Regions from separate parts of the Fundidesulfovibrio magnetotacticus genome, predicted to be linked through region 1. Evidence: predicted binding sites of a transcription regulator. Region 1 holds the regulator's gene; the other holds the start of a gene.
What was found. The regulator HrcA, encoded in region 1, represses chaperone genes, less so after heat shock. The targets are predictions, from matches to a motif close to TGTTAGCACTCNNNNNNNNNGAGTGCTAACA.
Positions count from the first base shown of each region.

Region 2: the regulator HrcA is predicted to act here: its motif matches at 9,699-9,729, upstream of groES (co-chaperone GroES).

Region 1 covers NZ_BLTE01000003.1:83,023-97,842, reverse strand. The annotation lists gene NNJEOMEG_RS04795 (YdhW C-terminal domain-containing protein) at 1-186, opposite strand, end outside; gene NNJEOMEG_RS04790 (aldehyde ferredoxin oxidoreductase) at 170-2,299, opposite strand; gene NNJEOMEG_RS04785 (4Fe-4S dicluster domain-containing protein) at 2,296-3,066, opposite strand; gene NNJEOMEG_RS04780 (formate dehydrogenase accessory sulfurtransferase FdhD) at 3,226-4,017, shown strand; gene NNJEOMEG_RS04775 (PAS domain-containing hybrid sensor histidine kinase/response regulator) at 4,403-7,006, opposite strand; gene NNJEOMEG_RS04770 (chemotaxis protein CheB) at 7,016-10,042, opposite strand; gene NNJEOMEG_RS04765 (histidine kinase) at 10,670-11,917, shown strand; gene hrcA (heat-inducible transcriptional repressor HrcA) at 11,973-13,013, shown strand; gene NNJEOMEG_RS04755 (nucleotide exchange factor GrpE) at 13,065-13,562, shown strand; gene dnaK (molecular chaperone DnaK) at 13,753-14,820, shown strand, end outside.
Region 2 covers NZ_BLTE01000005.1:179,662-194,481, reverse strand. The annotation lists gene NNJEOMEG_RS07535 (ATP-binding response regulator) at 1-209, shown strand, start outside; gene NNJEOMEG_RS07530 (efflux RND transporter periplasmic adaptor subunit) at 356-1,399, shown strand; gene NNJEOMEG_RS07525 (hypothetical protein) at 1,425-2,810, shown strand; gene NNJEOMEG_RS07520 (LIC_10190 family membrane protein) at 2,814-4,607, shown strand; gene NNJEOMEG_RS07515 (potassium channel family protein) at 4,627-5,271, shown strand; gene NNJEOMEG_RS07510 (OmpA/MotB family protein) at 5,397-6,119, shown strand; gene NNJEOMEG_RS07505 (DUF3795 domain-containing protein) at 6,226-6,690, shown strand; gene NNJEOMEG_RS07500 (hypothetical protein) at 7,055-7,354, shown strand; gene groL (chaperonin GroEL) at 7,680-9,320, opposite strand; gene groES (co-chaperone GroES) at 9,364-9,654, opposite strand; gene motA (flagellar motor stator protein MotA) at 10,048-10,899, shown strand; gene NNJEOMEG_RS07480 (hypothetical protein) at 10,980-11,567, opposite strand; gene NNJEOMEG_RS07475 (NADH-quinone oxidoreductase subunit 5 family protein) at 12,024-13,970, shown strand; gene NNJEOMEG_RS07470 (respiratory chain complex I subunit 1 family protein) at 13,970-14,818, shown strand.

The sequences.
Region 1 (14,820 bases):
CAGCGCGGCCAGTCCTTCCTCAGGGGCCGCGGGGACCGGAAGGGCTGCGGAGGCCTGCGGGGCCTCGCCGCCGGGCTGTCCGGCCACCGCGGCGACGATCTCGCCCAGCCCGGCCAGCCTGGCCTGCGCGCTGGCCTGGCGCACCGCCTCGCGCGCCAGGAGGAGCGGATCATTTTCCGGGTTCATTCCCGTCTCCCGGCAGGAGGTTCAGGCGCTCAAGGGCCGAAGCCGCGCCGTCCAGGCCGAGGCGCGCGTAGGTCTCGCGGGTCGGCGCGCCGCTGGCCTTGTCCCAGCCCATGACCCCGTAGAACATGTCCAGGGCCGTTGCGATGTCGGCGCGGTCCATGCGGATGGTCCCCTGGGTGAAAGGCTGCTGGCCGTGCTTGTCCTCGTAGAGCCAGTCCGGCGTCAGGTCGTGTTTCTCGCGCATGGCGAGGGTCCCCATGTCCCGGATGGTCAGGGCGCGGTGCAGGGTGAAGATGCGCTCGCCCATGAGGTCCAGCTCTTCGCGGCTGGTCGCGCGCCCGGTGGCCAGGCTGAAGAGCTTCGATTCCAGGCTGTCGTCGCCCCGGTAGCCCTGCTCCTTGAGGGGCGAGGCCACCCACGGCCCCATCCAGTTGCACAGCCCCAGGCTGTCGTGCAGCTCCTTGCGCACCAGCGACCATCTGGCCCGCCGGGCCTTGTGGACGTTCATGGGCCTGTAGTCGCCCACCGCGTCCACGCTGTCGGGCGAGCCCCAGATCCCCCCGGCCAACCGCTTCTGCTCCTCGATGGGCAGGCCGTTGCGCACGAAGTTGGTGTGCGAGTGGCACTGGGCGTCCCGGTTGTACTGGGTGTTGATGAGCACACCGCACTGGCCGTCGTCCTCGTTGGCGTGGTGCTTGGGGTGACCCATCTTCCAGTAGAGGGTGGAGTGGTCGCGCTTCCAGTCCTCCTCCTTGAGGCCCCAGTGCCTGAAGAGCCCGGCCGTGCCCTGGCTCATCACCTGGCCCAGCTCGCCCTGGCGCTCGCTCAGGCGCGGGATCAGGTCGAAGAGGAAGGCCGGGTCCCCGGCGTCGTACTTGTCCCAGTCGTAGGAGGCGTATTCCTTGGCGGGCAGCCTGGCCTTCAGGGTTCCGTCGGAATACAGCTTCACGAAGTCGCGCTGCAGCTGGCCGTAGTTGCACCACAGCCCGTAGTCGTCGGCCAGGTGCATGCCCACCATGCAGGCCTCGAGCGAGCCGAGTCCCTTGTTTCCGCCCGGCATGTTCCGGAAGAAGGCGCGCCCGAACACCAGCCCGACGCAGGTGTTCTGCCCCACCTCCTTGATGCCGTACTTGGCCGCCACCGAGGGCATCTTGACGACGGTGTGGCAGCGGATGGGACAGGCCGTGCAGCCGTTGCCGCGCACGGTGTGCCGCCAGGCCTGCTCGCCCAGGAAGAAGGCCGCGCTGTTGGAGCGGTAGGCGATGCGGTTGAGGTCGAGGATGCTGCCCGTGATCTCCACGGGAGGGTCCGCCGCGCCCCAGCGCCTGCCCGGCTCGCCCACCCAGCGCGAGCCCGGGTTGTAGTACTCCGACTCGGGGCTGGGAAAGGCCGGGACCACGTGCTGGTTGTTGGCCCCGAGGAGGGAGAGGTGGTGCTTGATCAGCCGCTCCCATTCGTCCCTGGGCCCCGCGATGCGCAACGAGCCCGACCCCTGCACCCCCACGGCCTTGAGATTCTTCGAGCCCATCACCCCGCCCACGCCGCCCGCCGAATGCGAGACGCTGTTGGCCACGATGGCCAGGGGGGCCAGCCGCTCGCCCGCCTGCCCGATGGCCGCCACCACGCAGTCCGGCCCCATCTCCTGGCTGATTTCCAGCGTGGCGCGCCGGATGCCGCCGCCCCAGAGCCTGGAGGCGTCGCGCAGCTCCACCCGGCCGTCGCGGATGAAGAGCCAGACCGGTTTGTCGGCGCGGCCTTCCAGGATCAGGGCGTCGTAGCCCGCGTATTTGAGCTTGGCCGCGAACTGGCCGCCCATGTGGCCGCTGCCCGCCAGGGGGGCGGGCCAGACCGTGGGGAAGACGGCCGTAACCGCCGTGCGTCCGTTGCAGGGCACGCCGGTTCCGGCCAGGGCCCCGGTGGCGAACACCAGCTTGTTGGCCGGGTCGAATGGCCCGGTTCCGGCCGGCACCTCGTCGAAGAGCACCCTGTAGCCGATGCCCGTGCCGCCCAGGACGTCGCCGTACTTCTCCGCCGTATCCTCCCGGCTGACCTTGCCGCTCGACAGGTCCACCCGCAGCACCCTGCCCGCGAATCCTCCGGGGCTTTGCGTCATGATCCGCTCCTTGGCCGCTCTTTGACCGGAGTGTTCCGCGCGGGGACGTGGCACTCCGCGCAGGCCCCGGCCTTTTCCGGGGGAATGACGCTCACCGCAGCGAGAGCCGGGCTCTCGCGGGTGAGGTCGCGCCAGGGGGCGTAGCGCAGGGCCTGGGCCGGGCAGGCCTCCACGCAGCGCGGCCTGCCCTGGCAGAGGAAGCATTTGGAAGCCTTCCCCTTGCCCTCGTCGAAGACCATCATGGCGTAGGGACACGCCCGTTGGCACAGGCGGCAGCCCACGCAGCGCGCTTCGTCCACCACCCTGGCCCCGGTGGCCTTGTCCTCAACGATGGCGTCCTGGGGGCAGGCCGTGGCGCAGGGCACCGGATGCGGGCACTGGCGGCAGAGGCCCTGCACCACCAGGCCGTTGCCGTAGGCCCCCAGGAGCGGCGCGCCGGAAGGACCGGCAGGGCCGAAGTTGAGGTTGCGTGAAATCTTGATCCGGGAAAGCGACGGAGCGGCCACGGCGTCGTTGAACTCCGTGCAGGCCAGCTCGCAGCGCTGGCAGCCCACGCAGCGCGCGGGATCGGCGAAGAGCAGGCCCTGGGGATTTTCCAGGATCACCAGCGGCGCCCCGGCCCCCCAGACCCTGGCCGCGCCGAGCGCCGCCATGCTCGCCAGCGCTCCGGCCGAAAAGACCAGGAAACCCCGCCGGGAGAGTTCGCCCCCCAGGCCGCAACGATCGGCCGCCTCGACGATCGGTCCGGTCCCGCAAAAGCGCTTCATGCTCCCCTCCTCCCCCGGACGCCCGGGAGGTTCCTCCGCGAGGGACGCCCCGGGAGGATGCCCCGCGAGGGCTTGGCCCCGCATTCTTTTGCCCGTATCCTTCTAGACCAAGCCCTCAAAGCGAGCAACCGGCATCACGCCGCCGGACGGGAACGATCCATGGATGTCCACAAGCAATGCGAGGCCATCAGCTACAGCGCCGAAGGCCTCAGGCCGGTCGCGGTGAACGCCGTGCTGGAGACGAGCCTGCTCCTGCTGGTGAACGGCAGGGAGCTGGCCACCCTGCAGTGCACGGGCCTGTATCCGCGCTACCTGGCGGCCGGGTTTCTCTTCTGCAACGGCATCGTCGGCCAGGCCCGGGACATCGGGGACATCGCCGTCGACGAGCGCGAGGACGGCCTCGTCGCCCGCATCGAGCTGGTCTCCAAGGCCCCGGTGGCGCCCCGGCTCAGCCTCACCTCGGGCCAGGGACTGGCCGCGCTCGGGTGCGGGCCCGAGGGCGCGGCGGCGAAGCGGAACGCCCCGGTCTGCACGCCCGGCCAGCTCCTGACCCTGGCCGCGGAACTCGAAGCGCGCTCGGAACTCTACCGGGCCACCAGGGGCTGCCACAACAGCACCCTGTGCTCGGCCGGGGAGATCCTGTTCTTCTGCCCGGACATCGGCCGCCACAACGCCATCGACACCATCGCCGGGAAATGCCTGCTGGAGGGCATCGACACGCGCGACAAGATCCTGCTCTCCACGGGCCGCGTCTCCGGGGAGATCGCCCTGAAGGCCGCGCGCTGCGGCTTCGCCGTGCTGGCCTCCCGCTCCATGGCCACCAGCCTCGGCGCGGAACTGGCCCGCAAGCTGGGCCTCACCCTGGTGGGCGACATCACGCCCGAGGGCTGCCTGATCTACCACAACAGCGGGAGCGTCGGGCTCACGGGCACGGACCGCTCACCACGCTGACACGGCCGCCTGACGCCCCACGAGAAACAGCGGCAGCGCCTCTTTCGGAGCGCCCTCGCAAGCTCTGCCCACGCTCGGCGGCATCGCTTGGGCATTGGTCCCGGCACCCGGCAAATGTCCCGGCCCTGCGCAGACCTCGGCAGCCCGGACGAACTCCAGGCCGAGCCCCGGGTCCGTTGTAGCCCGTACGGCCATGACACCGGAGCCGGAGGGCAACACGGGTGGTTTTCCGGCGCATGACACGGTACGTATCGCCCGGGCCTCGTCCGGGATGATCCGGCCTTTGAACTGTCCGTCCAGGAACCTTTCCAGGCCTCATTGTATTTTCGTGAGTTCCCTGACCTGCTCGGCACCAAATTCCCTAGCAAGAGCCTTCCAGCGCCCATCATTCCTTGCTTGACACCCGAGTGGTAGATGCCGAGCCTGCGATAATACGCGTGACAATCTCCTTGAGAGCGACAATGTCAATCGGCTTAGCAATGTAGTCATTCATCCCGACTGCCAGGAATTTCTCCCTGTCTCCAACCATAGAATAGGCTGTCGTGGCTACGATGGGAATATTAGCCTTTACGCCTAGTGCCGAAGAAGATCTGATGGCTTTAGTAGCCTCAACTCCATCCATAACAGGCATCTGGATATCCATAAGGATGATGTCGAAATCCTGTTCGCCCAAAAGCCTCAAGGTTTCCTGCCCATCAGTTGCGACGGTAACAGAGTAGCCCGCTTTGTTGAAGAGTCGCGTTGTAACCATAGCGGTTACGGCATCGTCTTCGGCCAACAGGATACGGAGGGGAGTTTCGCTGGGTAAGCCCGGAGTCAAACGAGCCTCCTCCAGGTCAATATTCATCTTTCCCCCGGGGAGCTTAAACGGCAGCGAAAAGTAGAAGGTAGTCCCACCGCTTTCTGTATTGTCAACGGAGATGGCCCCCCCCATAAGACTAACCAACCGGCGCACGATGGAAAGGCCTAATCCTGCACCTTGGAAGTTACGACGGAAGGTATCCCCTCCTTGGACGAAAGGATCAAAGAGGTCTTTTAACCGATTATCCGGGATGCCTATTCCAGTGTCCTCAACAGAGAAGAGGACTCTGCAAGACGCTTTATCGTCGAGCTGAATCACGGATGCCTCCACAACAACATGCCCCTTCTCGGTGAATTTAATAGCGTTCCCAACAAGGTTGAAAAGCACTTGCCGGAGTCGCGCTTCATCTCCAATCAGTCGTTTGGGAATCTGCGGGCTTACTGTGAAATCCAAGTCAAGCTTCTTCTCTTTTGCGGCTGACTTAAAAAGCTCCATAATGGATTCTTTCAAATTGTAAAATTCGAATTCGGCTTCGATGACTTGCATCTTGCCCGCCTCGACTCTTGAAATATCGAGGATATCGGAGAGCAGCCGAGTCAAGCGATTTGAAGATTTTATAGCAGCAAGGATGTATTCTTTCTGTTCTTCATTCGGGGCTGTAGTGTCTAGCAATTGCAGCATTCCCAGAACGCCATTAAGTGGCGTACGAATCTCGTGACTCATGTTGGCCAGAAATTCGGACTTTGCTCTGTTTGCGGACTCGGCAAAGTTTTTCGCAATTTGGAGTGCTTCTAAAGCCTGAAGACGTTCAACCTCTCCTCCCGCTCGAACACCTGCTAACTGAAGAATTGACCCGGCAAGCCGGGAATCATTCAAGGGGTGACGACCGATAACCGCTATAAGTCCGTTGGGTTGCCCGGCAGAATCCCACAGGGTGATGCCCACATAGCTCTCGGCAAGCATGTCTTGGAGGACTTCATCTTTAGGGAAAAGCCCGCGCACATCGCGGGGGAAACAGCATGTCTGCTTCCCCACCACATCCCCACAAGGAGTGTCCTTCAATGCGTAGCTGATGTTGTCTTCAAAATGCCCATCGAAATATACAGCCAGAGTTCTGGCGTTAAGCCCGTCCCCTTCCAGCCTATCAATGCAGACGAAGTCCATGTCCAGTGTTTCAGCCAAATACTTAGCAAGAGTCTCGAAGAATCCCATCCCCGAACGTGCGCTGCAACAGGTGGCCAAAAAAGTCAGAGCCTGCTCTATGGTTTTTCGCTCCGTTATGTCTCGATTGCATACACGGCGGCCCAAGAAGACGCCTTCATCGCTGAAGATTGATTTGCAGATATGGCTGATCCAGACGACATCGCCAGAGGGCTTGATTATTCTGAATTCTATTTCCTGAGGCTGATGCTGAAGTTTGTCCAATTCCTCCAGGTGCTCTTTCCAGATTCCCCGGTCTTTTGGGTGAACTATCTCAAGGATCGAGAGTGGTTCGTCCTTTGTAAACTCTTCCGGTGCGAAGCCAGAGATGGCTTTGCACGAAGGGGAAACCCAAACGTACTTACCGTCCGGGGCTCGCCAGTATTCCCAGTCGTATGTGTTTTCGGAGATAATGCGGAGATGCGCTTCACTCTTCAGCAAGCCCTCTTCAGCCTGCTTGCGTTCTGTGATGTCGCTTATCACGACGCGGTATACAATGATTCCCTCGAAGTCTCGAGTGACCGCGGAGGAAAGGCTCGCCCAAAAAGGCGTGCCATCCATTTTAACCATCAATAGTTCCCATACCTGCGACTCACTTGTCTCAAGGAGCTTCTTGCGGTGGTGGTAGTACTGACCCTGGAACTCTACATGGATGAATCGGCTTAACGGCTGCTTGATAAGCTCGGTCCGGGGAACACCTAGCAGGGTCGCAACAGTGAGGTTAGCCTCCTGGATAAACCCCCTATCCGTAAGGGTGAGATACCCAATGGGTGCCAGGTCATAAAGATCAAAATAGCGCGCCCGCCCGGCATCCAACTCTGCCTGAGCTAGACGCAGTTCCTCGTTCTGCATCTCCAACTCAATCTGGTGGACGCGGAGTTCGTGAAGAACCTGCTGTGTTTCTTCGAGTAAAAGAGCGCGATCGTTCTTGGTCTCACTTGCCAATACGCGTTTCTCCGCTTCCTGGCGCAGCTTGTCCTTCGTCATGGTTCCCCCTCAGAGCAAAGGTCGCTCCGTGGTCGCGAGAGCATAAACTTGACCGGCCTCACCGATAAGAGGTGTCGCCAGTATCGATACCGCCACGAGCTTTCCATCCCTGGTGAGACGCTGCGCCTTATACGGTTCATGCTCGCCTCCCGCTGAGATTCGGCGAAGTATTTTAATTTCTTCTTCGCGCTTATCTTGAGGGATGATGTCACGAATGTTCATGCTCAAAGCTTCTTGTTTGGTCCAACCGAATATCCTTTGAGCCGAAGGATTCCAGGCCATGATGCCCCCGTCCAAATTCAGCATCAAGATGGCATCTTGGGAGTCGCGTACAACCACAGCTAGACGGAGCTGGTCGTTTGCCTGCGCAAGCAGATCCTGCGATTTTTTCATCTCAGTGATATCGAAGAACGTGATCACAACGCCTTCAATCACATTGTCGAGTGTCCGATAAGGCCGAATGCGCATCGTGTACCACTTGCCTTCAAGCGTCTGAACTTCTGTCTCTTTAGGGGTCAGAGAATCAAGGACGGCCTGCGCATCAGCCACCAAGCTATCATACCCGACAAGATTTGACACGATATGGCGCACTGGTCTCCCCACATCACTCAGGATCAGGTTGATTATCTGAGTGGCGGCAGGGGTGAAACGAAGGATGTGTAACTTATGATCAACAAAGATGGTGGCAATGCCCGTACCGGCCAGAAGGTTGTTCATATCGTTGTTGGCTCGCGACAAATCCGCCACCTTGGTTTGGAGCTCAGAGTTGACCGTCGCCAGTTCTTCGTTGACCGATTGGAGTTCTTCCTTGGATGTCTCAAGTTCTTCATTTGTGGATTGGAGCTCTTCATTGACCGACTGCATCTCCTCGTTCGAGGATTTGAGTTCTTCGTTAGAGGTTTCCAGTTCCTCGTTAGTAGTTTGAAGATACTCTTCCTTGGCTCGCAGTTCTTGTTTAAGTGATGTGATGCGCTCATCAACAGTTGAACCCAAAATGCCGTCAGCTTCGAGGGCCTGCGGGGTGGAAATCCCTTCCTGCTCGTTGGCGGGTGATTGAGATTGCTCCAGGATGACGAGAAAGAGGGGTGATTCCGTTACTCCGCCAGTGCCAGTCATGACCGGGCGAATGGTCAGGTTGACCGAAGTGAAGTCGCCATTGGTTTTAACTCGAAGGCCAGAAAACTGAACGACTTCTCTGGTCTGGACGGCTTTGTGCAAGGCGGTGGCCAAGTCTCGCCGCAACCCTTCGCGAGCATTTTTCAAAATATTTACGACACCAACTTCACCCGGAGGCTGTTCCAGATACTGGCCAGAGCGACCGTGTAGATAGAAAATGACACCTTGCCCGTTGACCAGGGCAGCGACAGGATCAAACTGTTGCAGAAGTGTTTTTTCAGTTAATTCCCGCATAGGTAGATTACTAGTGTCAACTCCCCTTGATGCTCCTAATGGGCGTCTAGCATCCAACGCAGTCATGGGTGGCAGGAATTGCCCTAGGGGTATGCGGTGAGAACCCAGGACATCCCCTTTGCGCTGGTAAATCTTCAACTTTCTTTCAAGCGTAGAAAATAGGTCGCCGAACTCGCCAACAGTTTCCGAGGTTCCCAGAAAAAGGAAGCCGCCAGGGTTCAAGGCGTAGTGAAAAAGTGGAATAATCTTCTTCTGCAAGTCCCCGTCCAAATAAATAAGCAGATTACGACAACTAATCAGGTCGAGTTTGGAGAAGGGTGGGTCCTTGATCACATTCTGCTCAGAAAAGACAAGCATGTCCCGGATGCCTTTATTAACTCGGTACGCGACCCCGTCAGCCTCAACAGAGAAAAATCGAGCTAAACGTTCTTCAGAGATGTCAGAGGAAATGCTAGCAGGATAAAGACCGCTGCGGGCTGTTCCAATCGACTGGCTGTCAATGTCGGTGGCGAAAATTTGGACTTTGAAGCTCTGTTTCAAATCATCCATTCGCTCTTGCAGGAGGATGGCCAAAGAGTATGCCTCTTCACCTGTCGAGCATCCTGGCGACCAAATGCGAATCAGAGAGCCTGGGGACTTACCGGCAAAGAGTTTCGGGATAATTTGTTCTTCAAGGGCTTTAAAGGCAGCAGGATCGCGAAAGAAATTGGTTACGCCGATCAACAGATCACGAAAGAGGGCTTCAACTTCAGCGGGGGTCCGTTGCAAACACTTGACGTAGCCGTCCATCGTATCGATCTGATGAACTGCCATTCGTCGTTCAATCCGGCGATGAATCGTGCTCGGCTTATACTGGGAAAAATCATGACTGGTCTGTGCACGAAGGAGGATGAAAATCTTTTTTAGAGTGCTTTCTGTCTTGAGCGGAAGAGCTGTTACCTGCCGAGGGGGCTTGCCGAATGCATGGACGACGTAGCTGATTATCTGGGCTGGCATCTCGGCTGGTGGCAATTCGAAATCAACTAGGCCGGTGGCAAGGGCGCTTCGCGGCATTCCATCATACTCGGTGGACTCGGGTTTCTGGGCCATGACCATGCCCCCTTCGCCCTTGATGGCCCGAACCCCCATAGTTCCATCACTTCCGGTTCCAGAGAGCACTATGGCTATGGCCTTCTCGCGTTGATCTTGGGCCAGGGACCGGAAAAAGAAATCAATCGGCAGACGCTGTCCTCGGGGAGCTAAAGGTTCCAATAATTGGAGCGTGCCATTCAGAAAGGCCATATCCCGATTGGGCGGAATGATGTACGCGCAGTTAGGCTTCACTACCATCCCATCCTCTACCTCGAACACCTGCATGCGGGTATAGCGCCGGATAAGGTCGGTGAGGATGCTTTTGTGGTCAGGGGCCAGATGTTGAACCAGCACAAAGGCCATGCCTGGATCGGTCTCAACAGGCATGCCAGAGAAGAATGCCTCAAAAGCCGCCAAACCTCCTGCAGATGCGCCGATCCCGACTATGGGGAAAGATGGATCAGGGGGCTGCACAGGGTCGATGGTGGGCGTCTCAACCGAAGCCTTGGGGCTAGTCGTGGGTTTAGACTTCGGCGGTGCCTTTTTCTTGGCCATTAGACGGTCTCCCTGTGGGTGGCATGAACATTCGCTCACGAAGATTCTGATGTCCCATTTGTCGCGATCATACCTATTTAGCTGATTATCCCACTTATGGTGAATTGAGACAAGCGAATCCGGGGGTAAAGGGCCCTCCGTGATATGAAATCTTTCGCCCGACGAATCGATCACTTTGATCCAACCCAAACACCAAGCGCTACAAATAGAAGTCTCGCCCCGACTCAGCGGCCGCGTCCAGCCTGCCCGGCATGGGTTTCACCAACCGGAGCGTCCGCCAACCGCGCCCTGCGTTCTTGAGAACGCACCCTGCGTCGCCGGGTTCGCGGCCTCGGGGACGCATCGTACGCCCCTTTCTGGCCGGACTGAGCAATATCAACAGGTTATAACTTTTTCCAGCCTCCTCAAACTTTGGCATCCCGTTTGCTATTAAGAAGGCGGGTTGGTTGTGGTGGGGAGATGCCGCGAGACTTCAGCCGTCTTGCTGGCGTCACCCCTTCGAGACGAGAGATTCCGGCTGCCTGCCGGCCTCTTCCCTCAGGGCTTGGGCCGCGAAGGTGACGACCTTCGCGGCCCTCTTTTTCCCCTTGCCTTTCCCCAACGCTGTTATATCCTCGCACGCACGCTATGCCCCAATTCTCGCAAGACCTTGCCAAGGCCTGCCGGTTCGAGAGCCGCCTGGACATGCGCTGCCTCGTCACCAAGCTCCTGGACGACGCACCGCCCCCTGTCCGCGTGGCCATCATGCACCTGCTGGTGTCCCTCAAGACGAGCCTCGTCACCCTGGTGAAACGCCCGGACTTCCACAACCTGGAACAGCCCGTGCGCGACTGGGGCGAACTCCTCTGCGCGCTCACCGAACTCCGGCTCGACCTCGACCGCATCAAGTCCTCGCGCATCGAGCGCCTGCGCCACTGCCACCCGCACTTCATCCAGCTGGAGCACCGCTTCGAGCTGCTCAAGCGCGCCTACGAATCCAGCACGCTGATGACCGAGATCATCTACGCGCTCGTCGAGGCCGGGCAGGAATTCACCACGGCCGAGGAGATCCTGGAACGCTCCGGCGAGGTGCTCCTGCGCGAGCTGGGGGCCGACCTCTTCGTCTGCCGCCTGCGCGACGAGGAAGGCAACTGGATCAACGTGGCCGCCTCCGACGCCGAGGAAAAGCAGACCCCCATCTTCGTGTGGATCATGGAAGACTCCATGGACACCCACCCCGTCATGCGCGCCGTCAACGAGCGCGGGGTGTTCCACGTGCTCTCCAACGACCTGCGCGGCCTGGAACGCGGCGGCGAATCCATCGACTGCATGGCCTACCAGGAGGGCTACCGCTCCCGCCTGGCCTTCATCCTGCGCGTCTCCGACTGCGACGCCTTCGGGGCCATCAACCTCTACTCCCACCACCCCGGCTTCTTCGACCGCTACGAGCCCCAGTTCCTGGCCGACGCCTCCAAGATCGTCTCGCTCACCGTGGGCCGCCAGCTCGAAGTGGGCAAGGACGCCCTGGCCAAGGCCGCGGGCGGCATGGCCCACGTGGGCAACAACGTCCTGGGCATCATGATGAACTACAACTCCATGGTGCTCGAAGAGCTCGAGGCCATCGCCGGAGAGGTGAAGACGGCCCTGGACCGCCCCCAGCCCGACCGCGACGTGCACGACCTGGCCGAAGAGATCAGCCGCCTGCGCAAGCTGCTCATCGACCTGGACGTGGACCGCAAGGTGGACAGCCTCAAGGGCGTGGCCGAGGCCATCCTGCGCCTCAAGGCCGCCATCGGCAACCTGCTCACCCAGGTGGACAAGCCCGTGCTCATGCCCTACGTGCGCGGCCAGGAAGTGCTCGACCTGGAGCACCAACACCACGGCAGCCATTCTTGACAGCCCGCCGGGGCGTTGTTAGCTCTCTGGCACTCTCAAGAGGTGAGTGCCAAACATGAGCGACGCCCCGCTCCTCCCACGCGAAAAAGAAGTCCTCGCCACCATCCTGGAGGACTACATCGCCAAGGCCCAGCCCGTGGGCTCGCGCACGGTCTCCAAGGCCGGGGGGATACGGCTTTCGCCCGCCTCCATCCGCAACACCATGTCCGACCTGGCCGACAAGGGCTACCTGGGCCAGCCCCACACCTCGGCAGGGCGCGTGCCCACCGAGAAGGCCTTCCGCCTCTACCTCGACGAGGTGATGCGCATCCGCCCCCTGCCCGAGCCCCTCAAGGAAATGATGGCCGCCTCCCTGGGCCAGGCCGGCCTGGAGATCGACACCATCCTGCGCCACGCCTCCCGGCTGGTCTCCTCGGTGTCGCGCCAGGCCTGCGTGGTCACGGCCCCCAGGCCGGACCAGGCCCGCTGGCGGCAGATCGACTTCGTGCTCCTGCGTCCGGGGCTTGTCATGGGCATCCTGGTGCTCCAGGGCGGCCTGGTGCAGAAGCGCCTGGTGGCCGTGGGCGAGGACATCGCCGCCGACGACCTGGTGCACTTCGGCAACTACCTCAACCACCATTTCCAGAACCTCGCGGTCTCCGAGGTGCGCGCGCGCATCCTGGCCGAAATGGCCGCCGCCGAGCGCGAACTCTCCGACCTGACCGGGCGCGCCCTGCGCCTGGCCATGGAGGCCTTCGACGCCCCCGAGAGCCCCGAGGTCTACCTGGAAGGCACGCTCAACATGCTCGCCCAGCCCGAGTTCTCCGACATGGGGGCCATGCGCGAGGTGCTGGGCGCGCTGCAGGACCGCGCGAGGCTCCTGGACGTGCTGGACAAGACCATCGCCCAGTACCGCACCGTGGTGATCCTGGGCAACGAGTCCCACGTGGCCGACCTCTCGGGCTGCGGCCTGGTGAGCGCCCCCTACGGAGGCGCCCAGACCCCCGTGGGCTCCGTGAGCGTCATCGGCCCCCTCCGCATGGACTACGCCGAGGTGGTGCCCCTGGTGAACTACACCGCCAAGCTCATCACCGCCATGCTGGACAAACATTTCTAAGGTCCCCCCGGACCCTTCCATTCCCTTGAAGCCCTTTCGGAGGAGCCATCCATGACCACGCCCGAAAACGACGCCCCCGCCGAAGCCCCCCTCTCCCTGGAGGAGCAGGTGGAGAAGCTCAAGCAGGAGGTGGCCGCCGAGGCCGACAAGCGCCTGCGCGCCCTGGCCGAGACGGAAAACCTGAAGAAACGCCTGATCCGCGAGAAAGAGGAATTCGTGCGCTACGCCGCCGAATCCGTGCTGGCCGACCTCCTGCCCGTGCTGGACAACCTGGACCTGGCCCTGGCCCACGGCGCGGCCGTGCCCGGCTGCAAGGACGTGGTGCTGGGCGTGGAGATGACCCGCAAGGTGTTCCTGGACACCCTGGCCCGCCACGGGCTGGAGCCTTGCGGCGCCCCCGGCGAGGAGTTCAACCCCGAAATCCACGAGGCCGTGGGCGCGCAGCCCGGCGGCGGCATGGCCCCGGGCCACGTTCTTTCGGTGATGCAGGCCGGATACCGCCTGCGCGGCAGGCTTCTGCGCCCGGCCAAGGTGATGGTGAGCCAGTAGCGCCCCCTCCACCCGGAATCACGCGCATTGCGAGGCAAAAAGGTGGCCCCGGGCCCCTTTACAGCTTCGAAAACCGAATTATTGTCAACCTCGACCGCGCCCGCTCCGGCGGGCGCGTCCTTTGAGCAAACCATCCGGTTCCTTGAGCGGCACCGGCAGCCATCATCACTCCCAAGGAGGAACCTTTTTCATGGGCAAGATCATCGGCATCGACCTCGGCACCACCAACTCCTGCGTCTACGTCATGGAAGGCAAGGACCCCAAGTGCATCACCAACCCCGAGGGCGGGCGCACCACCCCCTCCATCGTCGCCTTCACCAAAGAACGTCTGGTGGGCGAGATCGCCAAGCGCCAGTCCGTCACCAACCCCGAGAAGACCATCTTCGCCGTGAAGCGCCTCATGGGCCGCGCCTTTGACGCGCCCGAGGTGGCCGAGTGGCTCAAGCACTGCCCCTACAAGATCGTGGCCGGGGCCAACGGCGACGCCGCCGTCGAGGTGGAGGGCAAGCGCTACTCCGCCCCCGAGGTCTCCGCCATGATCCTGGCCAAGCTCAAGGCCGACGCCGAAGCCTACCTGGGCGAGACAGTCACCGAAGCCGTGATCACCGTGCCCGCCTACTTCAACGACTCCCAGCGCCAGGCCACCAAGGACGCCGGGCGCATCGCGGGCCTCGAGGTGAAGCGCATCATCAACGAGCCCACCGCCGCCTCGCTGGCCTACGGCTTCGACAAGAAGGCCAACGAGAAGATCGCCGTCTTCGACCTGGGCGGAGGCACCTTCGACATCTCCATCCTGGAAGTGGGCGACAACGTAGTGGAAGTGCGCGCCACCAACGGCGACACCTTCCTGGGCGGCGAAGACTTCGACCACCGCGTGATCCAGTACCTGGTGGACGAGTTCAAGCGCGAGAACGGCATCGACCTCTCCCAGGACCGCATGGCCCTCCAGCGCCTCAAGGAGGCCGCCGAGAAGGCCAAGAAGGAACTCTCCACCGCCATGGAGACCGAGGTCAACCTGCCCTTCATCACCGCCGACGCCAACGGCCCCAAGCACATGATGGTCAAGCTCTCGCGCGGCAAGCTCGAGAAGCTGGTGGAAGACCTCGTGGAGCGCACCGCCGGCCCCTGCCGGAAAGCGCTGGCCGACGCCGGGCTCACCGCCGCCGACGTGGACGAGGTGATCCTGGTGGGCGGCATGACCCGCATGCCCCTGGTTTCCCAGAAGGTGAAGGAACTCTTCGGCAAGGAGCCCAACCGC
Region 2 (14,820 bases), on a different contig from region 1:
TCGAACTGGCCCGCGCGGCCACGGCGCTGCGGCCCGGTCTTGCGGCTGTGCTCGTGAGCGGCTACGGCGACAGCGCCTCCCCGGAGGAGTTGGCCCGGGCGGGCGTGCGCGCCGTGATCAACAAGCCCGTGTCTCCCGGCCAGCTGGAGCGAGTCCTCGAGGAGGTACTGGGCGCTCCCGAAGAGCCCCGCGTCCGGCCCGAGGAGTGAAACCGGGGCCTTCTGGACAACGACATCCCGTTGGACTAACGTAACAGGTTGCGCCGTGGGCCGGGCCTCCCCGACGGAGTGCCGGACCGGCCGCCGGAAATCCAATCCGCCGCGCCGGCCCCCGCCGCGCGACAGCCGGAGACCCCATGCCCCGACCCTTCCGCGAATCTTTGCCGCACCTGGCCCTGGCGGCCGCGTTCCTGGCCCTCGCCGCGACTGCGGCGCAGGCGGCCGTGATCACGTTCCAGGGCAAGACCGCCTCGCCCGACATGTACGACGTCTACACCCCCCATGCCACCAAGGAGCAGGCCGACGCCTACAATGCGGAAAAGGAAAAACGAAAGCAGGAGGCCAAGAACGCCGGCAAAGAGGTTCGCGATGACGAAATGGGGGGGGGCACGCCCTACATCGATGGCCCCATCACCGTGTTGCGCGTGCTTGTGCAGATCGGCCAGAGGGTGGTGCCCACCGAATGGCTCATGGAATACACCATCCCGCGCGACTTCCTCATCGCGGAGCAGGGCGGCGTCTACCGCACCTCCGAACTGGCCTTCCGTGCCGACCTCCAGCGCGCGCTCACCGACCTGGAGTCCTGGCGCAACAAGCTCAAGGGCGTCGTTGAGCGCGTGGCCAGGGGCACCGTGGCCCCCCAGGAGCAGGCCCAGATCGTGCGCGAGATTGACGTGCTCACCTATCGCGTGCGGTATTTGGAAGAGGCCCTGAAGCTCGAGGAAGAGTCCGGCAAATTCCGGCGCGACATGGCCCGCATGCGCTACGGCTTCAAGTCCAAGGACAGCCAGTCCATCAAGAACGTCACGGCCATCTCCTCCCCCGGGCACGGGCACATCCTCTGGATCAATCCCGACGTGAAGCCCGGCATGGTCTTCAACAAGCTCACCCGCCTCTTCCAGCTGGGCACCCTGGACCCCCTGATCATCCGCGCCCTGGTGCACGAGAGCAAGATCCCCCAGCTGCGCGTGGGCGACAAGGCCCGGGTCACCTTCGAGTCCATGCCCGGCGAGGCGCGCGAGGCCGTCATCACCCAGATCAACGTCACGGCCGAGCAGCAGGAGACCCAGCTGCCCTCCCACTTCGAGGTGCAGCTTTCGCTGCCCAACCCAGGGCTGACGCTCAAGGTGGGCATGCGCGGCGACATCGTAGTGACCGTCCCCGACACCCCCAGGAACTGACCGGAACACGGCCGCGCCGCACCTCGTGCCCTTCCTTCCGAGCCAACACGCCCCGGATCGCCTCGGGATCGCCCCGGCGGCGCGCCTGACTGCGGGACGCCTCCTGGCCCTGGCGGCCGCCGTGTCGCTGGCCCTGGTCCACTACAAGGTCGATTCCGACGGCCTGCTGCGCTACCGCTGGCTGTTGACCCTCCTGGACGAGGGACGCTCCACGGGCATGATCTATTCCTCGCTCATGCCCCTGGCCTCCGCCCCCTTCCTGCTGCTGGACAGGTTCCTGGGCCTGGACGGGGCGCTCTTCACCCGCTTCAACCTGGGCCTCTTCCTGGCGGGGCTGGCCTTTCTGCACCGCCGCCTGTGCCGACCCCTGGGCGAGGAGGCCGCCCTGAACATGGTGCTTCTGCTTCTGTGCGGCTCCATGTTCACAAACCTCGTGAACAATTATTTCGGCGAAGTCTTCACCGCCGTGCTGGTCTGCGCGGGGCTCGTGCTCGTCCACCAGGGCAGCCCCCTGGCCGGGTGGGCCCTGGCGGTCCTGGGCGCGGCCAACACCCCGGCCGTGCTGGCTGGGCTGGGGCTTAGCGCCCTGCATGCCGCCTGGCTGCGGCGCGACTGGCGGCACTTGCTGGCCCCGGCCGGGGCGGCGCTGCTCATGGCGGCGGAGGTCTGGCTGCGCAACGGCGGCCTGGCCACGGGCTATGAGGGCAACGCCGGAATCAAGACCTTCATGCCCTATTCCGGGCTGCCGGGCTTCAGCTACCCCTTCGCGCTGGGGCTCCTCTCCATCCTGTTCTCCTTCGGCAAGGGCCTGCTGTTCTTCGTGCCGGGGCTCTTCTTCCGCCCCAGGCCCGTGCGGGGCTTCGACCCCGCGCCCCTGTGGACCGCCATGGTTCTTTTCGTGGCCGGGGAGGCGCTGGTCTACGCCAAGTGGTGGGCCTGGTACGGCGGGCTCTGCTGGGGGCCGCGCTTCTTCCTGTTTGCCTGCTTTCCGGCGGCGCTGGCCCTGGGTACGGCGCTGGCCGCCCCGGGAGCGTCCGGCGGGGGCTCCGCCGACCCGACCCCGTGGCGGACCGCCATGACCGCCCTGGCCACGGCCTTTTCCGTGTGGGTGGCCCTGAGCGGCGTGGTCTTCGGCGACAGGGCCGTGCAGTCCATCTGCTGGTTCAACAACTACGCCTTCGAGGTGCTTTGCTGGTACGCCCCGGAGTACAGCACGCTCTTCACCCCCTTCGTCTTCAAGCTCGACCCCCTGCCGTACGGCTGGTGGCTCATCGCGCTCTTCGGCGCGACGGGGCTGTACCTGCTGGCCCCCCTGGTCCGGGACGCGACGCCCCGGGTGGTCCGGGCTCTGCGCGAGACCCTGGCCGGAGCGCGTCGCGGCGGACCGGACGGGGCAGGGGACGGCAGCTAGACCATGGCTGGCGCGCTGGCCCTGACGCTCCTTCAGTTTGCCGTGGCGGCAGGGCTGGGCGGGCTGGTGGCGCGCCTGGTCCCTCCGGGGCCCGGCGCGGCGGGCGTGCCCGAGCCGGACCGCGCAGGCGGCTGGGACATCCCGCGCCTCCTGCTGGCCGGGGTCTGCCTCGAGCTGACGCTTCTGCCCCTGGCATCCTTCGTCTGCTCCATGGCAGGGGCCGCGCGCTGGCTCACTGCCGCACTGGCCGTGGCGGGGTTCGTCTTCCTCTTGGCGGCCCGACGCGGCGCGGGGGCTGCCCGGCTCCTTCCGGGCGGCGGGCCGGGCCGCGCCTGGGCCTGGCTGCTGAGCGTCCTGGCCCTGGCCCTGGCGGACGCCGTGGCCCAGACCGCACTGGGCCGCCCGGTGCTTGGCGACACGGGGCTCTATCACCTGCATTCCGTGCGCTGGGCCGCCGAGCACCCCCTGGTCACGGGCATCGCCAACCTGCACGACCGCCTGGGCTTCAACTCGGTCTTCTTCCTGCACGCCGCGCTCTTCGACGGGCTCTTCTTTCCCGGCGACTCGGCCTGGGGCGCGGCCGCGTTCTTCCGGCTGCTGGCCGTGGCGCACCTTGCCTTCACGGCCCTGGACCAGGCGAGCCCCGTCCGCGCGCGAGCCTTCGCCGCCGCCGCGCTGCCCTACGTGGCCTGGCGCTGCCTGGAGGCCATGCCCTCGCTGGGCTACGACGAAACCCCGCAGCTGCTGGCCCTGCTGGCCGCCCTGGAGCTTCTGCGCGCACCAGCCGCCCGGCTGGCGGACCTCGGGCGCGCGGGATGCCTACTGCCCTGCTGGCTGGCCCTGTGGGCCTCGGTGACGGCCCTCACGGTGAAGCTTTCCATGGCCCCGGCCGTGGTGTTCTTCGGCGCGCCCTTCCTGCTGGCGGCCTGGAAGGGCGGCGTGCTCCGGGGCAGGCTGCTGGCCTGGGGCCTCCTCCCGGCCGTGGCCGCCGTGGCCGCCTACCTGGGGCGCAACGTGCTGGCCACGGGCTGGCTCTTCTACCCCGTGCCCGTGGCGCGCCTGGACGTGCCCTGGGCCGTGGACCGCGCAGACCTGGTGAACCACACCTGGAACTGGATTCTCTCCTGGGCGCGCGCCCCGGGCAGGACGCCTCCGGAGGTGCTGGGCAGGGGGCTGGAGGCCTGGCTCCCCGCGTGGTGGAACGCCAACCGGGGCCAGCCGGGCGTGCAGGCCGTGTGGTGGGGGCTTGGCGTCCTTGGTCTGCGCGCGGCGCTGGCGCTGGCGGCCCCGTCTCGGCGCAAGGAGACGGAACCGGGCGCGGCGGCGGGCCTCCTGGCGACCCTGGCCGGGCGCGTGCGCCTGGAGACGCTCTGCGCGCTGGGCATGGCCGCCTCCATCGTCTGGTGGTTCCTGGGCGCGCCGGACCCCCGCTTCATCGACGTGCTCCAGGCCGGATTCCTGGCAGCGTGCCTGGCGCTCCTGGCGTCCACGGGCGGCATCCTCGCGGCGGGGCTGCCGACGGCGGCCCTTGCGGCGGCCCTGGCCTTCGCCTGGCTCAACTGTCCCACCACGTTCCGCGCCGACGTCTCCGCGCCCGCCGCCCTGCGCGACGCGTTCCCCCGCCCGGCCTACGAGACCGTGACGGCACGCGGCCGCGATCGCACGGTGGACGTGCTCGCGCCCCTCGACACCGACATGTGCTGGAACGCGCCCCTGCCCTGCACGCCCTATCCCAGGCGCATCAAGGGCGAGCGCATCGCCTGGCCCGAGGGCATGGGCAGGCCCCCGGTCCCTTGAGCCGCCCAGGAGATCCGGCATGATCCACCTCATCAAGGCCCACCGCGAGTTCCTCAGCATGCTCCTGCTCACGGGCATGTTGGTGCTGGGCGGGCACCTGCCCTACCGTCTGGAGAGCGCGCTCTTCTTCGTGGTGGTGTTCCTGGTGGCGCTGCTTTCCTCCACGCGCAACGCCATCCAGACGGCTCTGCTGGGCGTGAGCACGGTGTTCTACCTGCTGGCCTGGCACGACGCCTTCCATCAGGTCCTTCTCTCCGCCATGTTCTGCGTGTCGGGGCTCATCTGCCTGGCCTACGGGGTCAGCTCCACCATCGCCTTCGTGCTCACCTCCCGGGAGGTCTCCAGGCGGGAGGTGTTCGCGCTGGTGAACTGCTACATGCTCGTGGGCTACTTCTTCGCACTGCTCTACACGCTGGTGGAGAACGCCGCGCCGGGCTCCTTCCTGCTGCCCGCCAGGCCGGAACGGCTGATGGACAGCCTCATCTACCTGAGCTTCTCCACCATGACCACCGTGGGCTACGGCGACGCCGCTCCCGTGTCCACCCTTGCACAGCGCTTGTGCGTCTCACAGGCGGTGTTCGGGCAGTTCTACTTCGCCCTGGTGGTGGCCTACCTCCTCAATAAGCTTTTCCAGCAAGGCCGCGACGTGGGCGACCAGCAGTAGAGCCTAACCGCGACGGACTTTCGCAACGCCATTGCCGCTTTACAGCGCTCCCGCGTTGGCCCTAGGGTGCGCGCAAGACCGGACCGGAGGCCGATCCCCCGGCCCGCGCATCCCGGAGGTGCCCCATGCCCACGCGAAGCAGGAAGATCGCCTTCACCCTCATGGCGCTCATTCCGGTGCTGGCCACGTTGTTCATCGCCACCGAGCTTTTCGACGTGCGCCCCGCCCAGGAGGCCGCCCGGCAGTGGGCCCTGGACGTGCTGGGCGCGCCCCGCCAGCCCGACGCCCCCGCGCCGGACCCCGCGCAGGCGGCCTCGGCCCTGGAGAGCGCCCGCCAGATGGACCACGCCTACGACGAGCTTGTGCGCACCCTGGAGCCCCAGGTGCGCTCGCAGGAGATCTGCATCGAGCGCGAGGGCACGCGCCTGGAGATCCGTTTCCTCGAGCAGGTGCTCTTCCCCTCGGGCAGCGCCGTGATCACCAAGGAGGGCGAGGAGGTGCTGGCCAAGACCGCCCGCGCCCTGGCGCGCATCGAGAACCGCCCCTTCACCATCGTGGGCCACACGGACTCCGTGCCCATCCAGACCGACATCTACCCCTCCAACTGGGAGCTTTCCACGGGCCGGGCCTGTTCCGTGGTCCGCTACCTCTCGGGCAAGGGCGGCATCGCGTCCACGCGCTTCTTCGCGGCCGGTCGCTCCGAGTACGACCCCGTGGCCGACAACCACACCGAGGCGGGCAAGGCCAAGAACCGCCGCGTGCAGATCCTGGTGACGGACCAGGAGTGCATGCGCCTCACGGCTCCGGCCCCAGCGCAAACCCCGCCCCCTGGCCAGAAGGCCCCGTAGGCCGGGCAGACGTCGGGGCAACGCCCGATCCGCCGCGCGGGACGCGTCCCGGCCCTGGCGGTGAAGCTCCCGGCTGTGGAGCGGGGCGGGCAAGGAGGGAAGAACCATGAACGACCGCCCTACGCCGCGCGCGCTCCTGCTCGCGCCCTGCGGACTGGACTGCGCACGCTGCGCCGTGTTCCGGCATGGCGAGATCGGGGAACTGGCCGGTCGGCTGCGGGAGCTCATGGGGGGCTATGGACGGCTCGCGCGGATGCGCGCGCAAGAGGTTCCCGTGCTGGCGGACTACCCCCGCTTCGAGGCCGTGCTGGAGGAGCTTTCGCGCCCCGCCTGTCCGGGATGCCGGGAGGAGGGCACGCGCTGCCCGCTCTCCAACTGCCTGGCCAGGGACTGCGTGAAGGAACGCGGCGTGGACTTCTGTTTCCAGTGCGCCGACTACCCCTGCGCGGCGCAGTTCGCGGGCATGGAAAAGCTGCGCGCGGCGTGGCTGGCCAAGAACGGCCGGATGAAGGCCGTGGGCGTGGAGCGCTTTCTTGAGGAGCAGGAGGGCGAGCCCAGGTATCCCGGGTAGGGGCGGGGATTCGGCGTCTTCAGCTGATATCCATCGCACTGCTCTGATTCTGCAACTTCCTACGTTCGGCATCAGAGTGGACGTTACGGCCTCCGCACTGTTTGTCGCGGAGTCGCGACCGAACGCGGTTTGGGACGTGTGAAGGTTGTCGGGGAGTGGTTTTCCCGGTGGGTTCGGGGCGGAGACGGTGTGATTGAAAGCGTCCGGCCTGGAAGACGCGTTTGGCGGCCAATGTGTCGAATCGCGAACGCGGCTTGCAGGCGATGCTCTCCTCAGGATGTGGGGAATGGCTCAGTTGTCATGGCGTGTGGTTAGTAGGCGTTTCAATGCAGTGATTTGTTGAACGTGTAATGGGAGAATTGTTGTGAATATTACGATTTCCTTGACGGACAACCCGCTTTTTCTTGTCGGGCTGTGCCTTTCGCTGGCGATTATATCTTTCGTGGTGTTCGTGGTTTTTAAGCTGTTGAGCGGTGTCGCATACTTTGGCATGGCTGGCATTGCCGTCAAATACCCGATGTTTTTCAAGCGCGCGGTGTGGTTCGTCGTTGTGAGTGGTTGTTTTGCGTTGTTTGTTGTTGCGGCTCATTATCATCAACGAATTCTTGCTGGAGTGTTCTTCTTTTTTGGTCTTTTGAATGCGTGGCTCTATCCAAACAAATGAAGACAGTCGGTGTGGTGAAGTGGTCGGTGGAGCGCGTCATGCTGGAGGGGGCACAAGGCTTCAGAGTTGCGTGAAATCTTCGCGGAGTCATCGGTGCGCCACGCCGGGATGACGAACTGATGATCAGACAAAGCTGTTCGCCGTCTCGCGACAAACGTTTCGGTAGTTTGCGAATGCAACCGTCCCGCAATTGATCCGGACAACACAGTGGTCACCCCGCATGCGCAGCCCGTGATGGCACGCGGGGGGCGATGCAAAAAGGCCCCGAACCTTGCGGTCCGGGGCCTCGTCATTCAGCGTTGGTTGGCTTGTTCCAGGCGTGGGCCTAGTACATGCCGCCCATGCCGCCCATGCCGCCGCCGGGCATGGCGGGCATGTCCTTCTTGGGCTCGGGCTTCTCGGCGATGGCGCACTCGGTGGTGAGCAGCAGGCCTGAGACCGAGGCGGCGTTCTGCAGGGCGATGCGGGTGACCTTCTTGGGGTCGATGACGCCGGCCTTGATCAGGTCTTCGTAGTCGCCGGTGGCGGCGTTGAAGCCGAAGCCGTCCTTGCCGTCGGCCACCTTGGCCACCACGATGGAGCCTTCGAAGCCGGCGTTGCCGGAGATCTGGCGCAGGGGCGCCTCGCAGGCGCGCTTCACGATCTCGATGCCGGCGGTCTCGTCGTCGTCGACGGCCTTCACCTTGTCCAGGGCCTTCAGGCAGCGCACCAGGGCCACGCCGCCGCCGGGGACGATGCCTTCTTCAACGGCAGCGCGGGTGGCGTTCAGGGCGTCCTCGACGCGGGCCTTCTTCTCCTTCATCTCGGTCTCGGTGGCCGCACCGACGTTGATCACGGCGACGCCGCCCACGATCTTGGCCAGGCGCTCCTGGAGCTTCTCGCGGTCGTAGGAGGAGGTGGTCTCCTCGATCTGGGCGCGGATCTGCTTCACGCGGGCCTTGATGTCCTCGGCCTTGCCGGCGCCGTCGATGATGGTGGTGTTTTCCTTGTCGATCACCACGCGCTTGGCGCGGCCCAGGTCGGCCAGCCCGATGTTCTCGAGCTTGATGCCCAGGTCTTCGGAGACGGCCTGGCCGCCGGTGAGGATGGCGATGTCCTGGAGCATGGCCTTGCGGCGGTCGCCGAAGCCGGGGGCCTTCACGGCGCAGACCTGCAGGGTGCCGCGCAGCTTGTTGACCACCAGGGTGGCCAGGGCCTCGCCCTCGACGTCTTCAGCCACGATCAGCAGGGGCTTGGCCATCTTGGCCACCTGCTCCAGCACGGGGAGGAGGTCCTTCATGGAGGAGACCTTCTTCTCGTTGATCAGGATGAAGGGGTCGTCGAGCTCGCAGACCATCTTCTCGGGGTCGGTGACGAAGTAGGGGGAGAGGTAGCCGCGGTCGAACTGCATGCCTTCCACCACGTCCAGGGTGGTCTCCAGGCCCTTGGCCTCCTCGACGGTGATCACGCCTTCCTTGCCGACCTTGTTCATGGCCTCGGCGATGATGTTGCCGATGGTGGCGTCGGAGTTGGCGGAGATGGTGCCGACCTGGGCGATCTCCTTCTGGTCGCGGGTGGGCTTGGCAAGCACGCCCAGCTCGGCGACCATGGCTTCGACGGCCTTGTCGATGCCGCGCTTGATGGCCATGGGGTTGCGCCCGGCGGCCACGAGCTTCACGCCTTCCTGGAACACGGCCTGGGCCAGGATGGTGGCGGTGGTGGTGCCGTCGCCGGCCACGTCGGAGGTCTTGGAGGCGACTTCCTTGACCATCTGCGCGCCCATGTTCTCGAACTTGTCGGAGAGTTCGATCTCCTTGGCCACGGTCACGCCGTCCTTGGTGATGACGGGGGAGCCGAAGCTCTTCTCGATGACCACGTTACGGCCCTTGGGGCCGAGAGTGACCTTCACGGCGTTGGCGAGCTTGTCCACGCCTTTCTTCAGCTTTTCGCGGGCCTGGGCGTCGTAGAGGATCTCTTTGGCGGACATGTGTGTGTCTCTCCTTGAGGGAAATGTGGGTTGAGGGGGAAAACTAGTCTTCGATGACGGCGAGGATGTCGTCCTCGCGCATCATGAGGTGTTCTTCGCCCTCGATCTTGATCTCGGTGCCGGCGTACTTGTTGAAGAGGACCTTGTCGCCCTTCTCCACGGCGGGCTTGCAGCGCTTGCCGTCGTCGCCGACCTTGCCGGGACCCACGGCGATCACCTCGCCGCGCATGGGCTTTTCCTTGGCGGAGTCGGGGATGATGATGCCGCCCTTGGTCACCATTTCTTCTTCGAGGCGCTTCACCAGAACGCGGTCGTTCAACGGCTTCAGCTTCATGTGGGTATGCTCCTTCAACGAGATGGTTTGTGCTGGATTCGGCGTGCTAGCACTCGCCGGTGGTGAGTGCTAACGCCGGAAGCGTGATACGGACAATAATCCGAAAAGCCAACCAGGGAAGAGGGGGAAATCGAAAAAAGCATGATTTTTTTTGCCCAGGCAGGGCAGGGCGGCGCCGAGTCGGCTCCCGCTCGCGGCTTCGGGGCGTGCCAGCGCCGCCTGGGCGGTCGCCTCGACGAATCCGCGCCAGGACACGCGCGCTTGACTTTGATCCGTCTTCCAGGGATGTAGGAAACCGGCCGATTTGTCCCTGACGGCCGTCCGGCGGACACCTCCCGCCGGGCAACGTGGCCTCGCGCCGTCACGCACCACTCGCCTGGAGGGGCGGGGCTTATGAACGCCATCATCGGTTTCGTCGTCGTGCTGGGTTCCGTGATCGGGGGCTACGTGCTCTCCCACGGCAAGCTCTTCGTGCTTTTTCAGCCCTACGAGTTCCTGACCATCGGCGGGGCGGCCCTGGGTTCCTTCCTCATCGCCTCGCCCATGAGCGTGGTAAAGGACGTGTTCAAGCACCTGCCCCAGGTGTTCACGGCCAAGGAGGACTCCAAGGACTTCTACATGGAGCTGCTCTCGCTCATGTACGAACTCTTCCAGATGGCCCGGCGCTCCGGCGCGGTGGCCCTGGACGCCCACGTGAACCGCCCGACCGATTCCGACGTGTTCCGCCGCTTCGGCAACGTCTCCAAGAACAAGACCGTGCTCAACTTCATCTGCGACAACCTGAAGATCGTCATCGCGGGCAACATCGAGCAGCACCACTACGAAGCGATCATGGACACCGACATCTCCACCCGCAAACACCACGACACCCTGGCGGGCAGCGCCGTCACCAAGATCGCCGACGCCCTGCCGGGCCTGGGCATCGTGGCCGCGGTGCTGGGCATCGTCATCACCATGGGCGACATCAACCAGCCCCCCGAAGTGCTGGGCAACCACATCGGCGCGGCCCTGGTGGGCACGTTCCTGGGCGTGCTCATGTGCTACGGCTTCATCGGCCCCATGGCCACCAACCTGGAACACCAGGCCGAGGCCAAGGCCGCACGGCTCAAGGTGGTGAAGAGCGCGCTCATGGGCTATTCCATAGGGCTGGCCCCCATCCTGGCCGTGGAGTATGCCCGCCGGGCCATCCCCTCCAACGTGCAGCCTTCCATGGAAGAGCTGGAAGAGGGCATGAAGAAGGGCTAGCGGCCCGCGCCCCCTTGCCCCGGAAACGCCAAGACCCCGGAACCCAGGTTCCGGGGTCTTGGCGTTTCGAGACGGCGGGGTCAGCGCGTGGGGCAGGCCTGGCCCAGGGGCTTGCGGGCGGCCTCCACTTCGCGCAGGAGCCTGTCGAGCCGCAGGCCCTGGGGGGGCATGTGCTCCATGCCGCAGACCTTGCGGTTCATCTCGTCGCACCATTTGGTGAGGTCGGCGATGCCGTACTTGGCGGCGTCGGCGAAATAGAGGGCCTTGTCGTTCTGGTCGGGCACGCCGTCCCAGCGCAGCTTGAGGCCCAGGAAGGTGCGGTCGCCGTGGTGCTGGGCGTGTTTCACCTCGAAGCCCGCCATGAAGCTCAGGGGGTCGCCCATCATGTCGGTGGGGTCCACGAGCTTGAAGTAGACCAGCACGGCCACGCCCGCGAACTTCTCAACCTCCACCAGTTGCGACGACTTGAACGACAGGCACATGCCCGTGGAGGAGATGTCCTCGATGCGGGGGAAGGGCGGGCGTCCCTGGGCCATCTTGGGGTCGCCCAGGTCGCGCAGGTGGACGCGTCCCAACTGGTTGGCGCGGCGCAACCATACGGCCAGCTCCAGAACGATGGTCTCGTCCACCTCGATGCGGAAGGTAACCCGGTAGTCGTTGTCGTCCATCACGCCTCCCGCCGGACCGTGCCGGGGCGGAATCCGGCATGGGCCGGTAGGGGCTCATAGCGCATTTTGCAACGGCAGGCAAAGGGGGGGGCAATTCCTATCTTGCTGGTAGCCAAGGGTTTTTCGGTGGTTTTCCGCAGTATCGCCGTTTTGGTCCGCCCGTTGACCGGCTGGATCATACCGTTCACCGAAAGAAAACGACCGCTCATGAAGGGGCCCAGGGGCTGGATGGGCGTGGATTCTGGCCCGGGGCGGGCTCGTGCGTTTTTCGACGCCGCTTGACCAAGGAATTTCAATTCCTTAAGACTGCCAGTTAAGCTCTGAGACAAAGATTTCACTGCCTGCCGGCCGGGGGGGCCGGTGTACTTTCAACACGCACAAGGGAGGTGTGTCCGCTCCAGACAGATGAGCTCGAGGAGAGGCAATTGACTCGACACAACCTAACGTGAGGTGAATATGGACATCTTGGTTTTCACGACCGTGGTGCTCCCGTTCCTGGCAGCAATCGCCCTGTTGCTGCTTCGGGACAAGGGCTCCAGAAGCCTGATCGTGATCGGTTCCGCGGTGATCCTTGCCGCGGCATCCCTGGCCATGGTCGGGCAGGGCTCGTTCGAGTTCTCCCCCAAAAGCCTGATAGGCGTGGGGCTCGACGGGCTGATCATGCTTTTGGACTTCGCCCTGCTCGTGGTCATCCTGGTCATGGCCATGACCAAGCTCAAGAGCCCTCTGGTGTCTCTTCTGACCGCGGCCCAGATCATCGGCCTCGTCTACCTCGAATTCTTCATGATGGACCACTCGGCCCCCGCGGCCGCGCCGGCCATGTTCGCCGACAAGCTGTCGCTGATCATGGTGCTGGTGATCTCCATCGTGGGCTCGCTCATCTGCGTGTACGCCCTTGGCTACATGCCCGAGCATGAGGAGCATCTGCACCTGCCCAAGACCAAGCAGCCCAGGTTCTTCTTCTTCCTGGTGGCCTTCCTGGGGGCCATGAACGGGCTCGTGCTGGCCAACAACCTCCTCTGGCTCTACTTCTTCTGGGAAGTGACCACCTTCTGCTCCTTCATGCTCATCGCCCACGACGGCGACGAGACCAGCGTGAAGAACGCCACCCGCGCCCTGTGGATGAACATGACCGGCGGCGTGGCCTTCGTCTTCGCCCTGATCTTCATGCAGAAGGCCGGCAACCCCCTGTACCTCTCCGAGCTTCTCAAGCCCGGCTTCTCCGCCGCCGGAGCCGCCGCGCTGATCCCGATGTTCATGCTGTGCTACGCGGGCATCACCAAGAGCGCCCAGGTGCCCTTCCAGAGCTGGCTGTGCGGCGCCATGGTCGCCCCCACGCCCGTCTCGGCCCTGCTGCACTCCTCCACCATGGTCAAGGCCGGCGTCTACCTGGTGCTGCGCCTGGCCCCCGCCTACGCGGGCACCATGCTCTCGGGCATGCTGGCCATGTTCGGCGCCTTCACCTTCCTGACGGCCTCGGCCCTGGCCGTGGGACAGTCCAACGGCAAGAAGGTGCTGGCCTACTCCACCATCGCCAACCTGGGCCTGATCATCGCCTGCGCGGGCATCAACAACCCGCAGGCCATCACCGCCGCCATCGTGATCATCATCTTCCACGCCGTGAGCAAGGCCCTCATGTTCCTCTGCGTGGGAACCATCGAGCAGAAGATCGGCTCGCGCGACATCGAAGACATGCGCGGGCTCTACATGGTCATGCCCAAGACCACCATCGTGGCCCTGGTGGGCGTGCTCACCATGCTGCTGCCCCCCTTCGGCGTGCTGCTGGGCAAGTGGATGGCCATCGAAAGCGCGGCCGCCATGCGCTACATGCCCGTGACCATCATGCTGGCCCTGGGTTCGGGCCTCACCGTGATGTTCTGGGCGCGTTGGGCAGGCATCCTGCTCTCCACCCCGTACCCCAAGGGCGTGGCCCCCGAACCGCAGGCTTCCGTGGTGCGCGCTCCTCTGGTGCTGCTGGCCTGGGGCGCGGTGCTGCTCTCGCTCTTCGTGCCCTTCCTCTACGGCGGGCTCATCGAACCCGCGGTGAGAAGCTCCCACAAGGCCGCCGGCTACGTGCTGGACGCCTTCAACTTCGTGAGCGCCCAGGGCGTGTTCTACATCTACCCCCTGTTCCTGATCCTGGGCGTGGGCTTCTACTTCGCCTGGAAGGCCGCCCGGAAGGCCGACCCCGCCAGCTACGTGGGCCCCTACCTCTGCGGCGCCCAGACCAAGGCTGACGACAACGCCTTCACGAGCACCGGCGGCGCCTCCGTGGGTTACTCGGCCGGAAACTTCTACCTGACCTGGCTGTTCGGCGAGGAGCGCCTGTCCGGGCCCATCAACATGGTGGCCTGCGTCCTCCTCGCGGTGATGCTGGGCCTCTTGCTGGGAGGGGTCATCTAATGGGTAAGCTCCTGCTCGCCACCGTCGCCGTGATCCTGGCCCCGATCGTGGGCGGCCTCATCGCCGGCCTGGACCGCAAGATCACCGCCCGGCTCCAGTCGCGCTACGGCCCCCCGATCCTCCAGCCCTTCTACGACGTGTTCAAGCTCCTGGGCAAATCGCCCATGACCATGAACCCCTGGCAGATCCTCTCCGTGTGGGTCTACCTCATCAGCTCCGCCCTGACGGTGTTCCTGTTCTTCATGGGCTCCGACCTGCTGCTCATCTTCTTCGTGATGACCATCGGCGCGGTGTTCTTCGTCATGGGCGCGCTTTCCACCCATTCGCCCTACGCCCAGATCGGCGCGCAGCGCGAACTGGTGACCATGCTCACCTATGAACCCCTGATCATCCTGGTGTTCGTGGCCATCGCAATGGTCACGGGCAGCTTCAAGGTGTCCGACGCCTTCGGGCTCTCCAAGCCGCTGCTCTATCAGCTGCCGCTGATGTTCATCGTGCTGGGCTACGCCCTGACCATCAAGCTGCGCAAATCGCCCTTCGACATCTCCGCCTGCCACCACGCGCACCAGGAAATCGTGCGCGGCGTGCTCACGGAGTATTCCGGGCCGCAGCTGGCCATGATCGAGATCGCCCACTGGTACGACGTGATCTTCGTCCTGGGGCTGTGCGCCCTGTTCTGGACCACCAGCTTCTGGGGATGCGTCATCCTGCTGGCCGTGACCTACTTCGCCGAGCTTCTCATCGACAACGTGACCGCCCGCATGAACTACAAGTGGATGCTCAAGACGGTCTGGGGCTGGGGTCTGGCCCTGTCGGTGCTCAACCTGCTCTGGCTGTACGCCGGCTAACC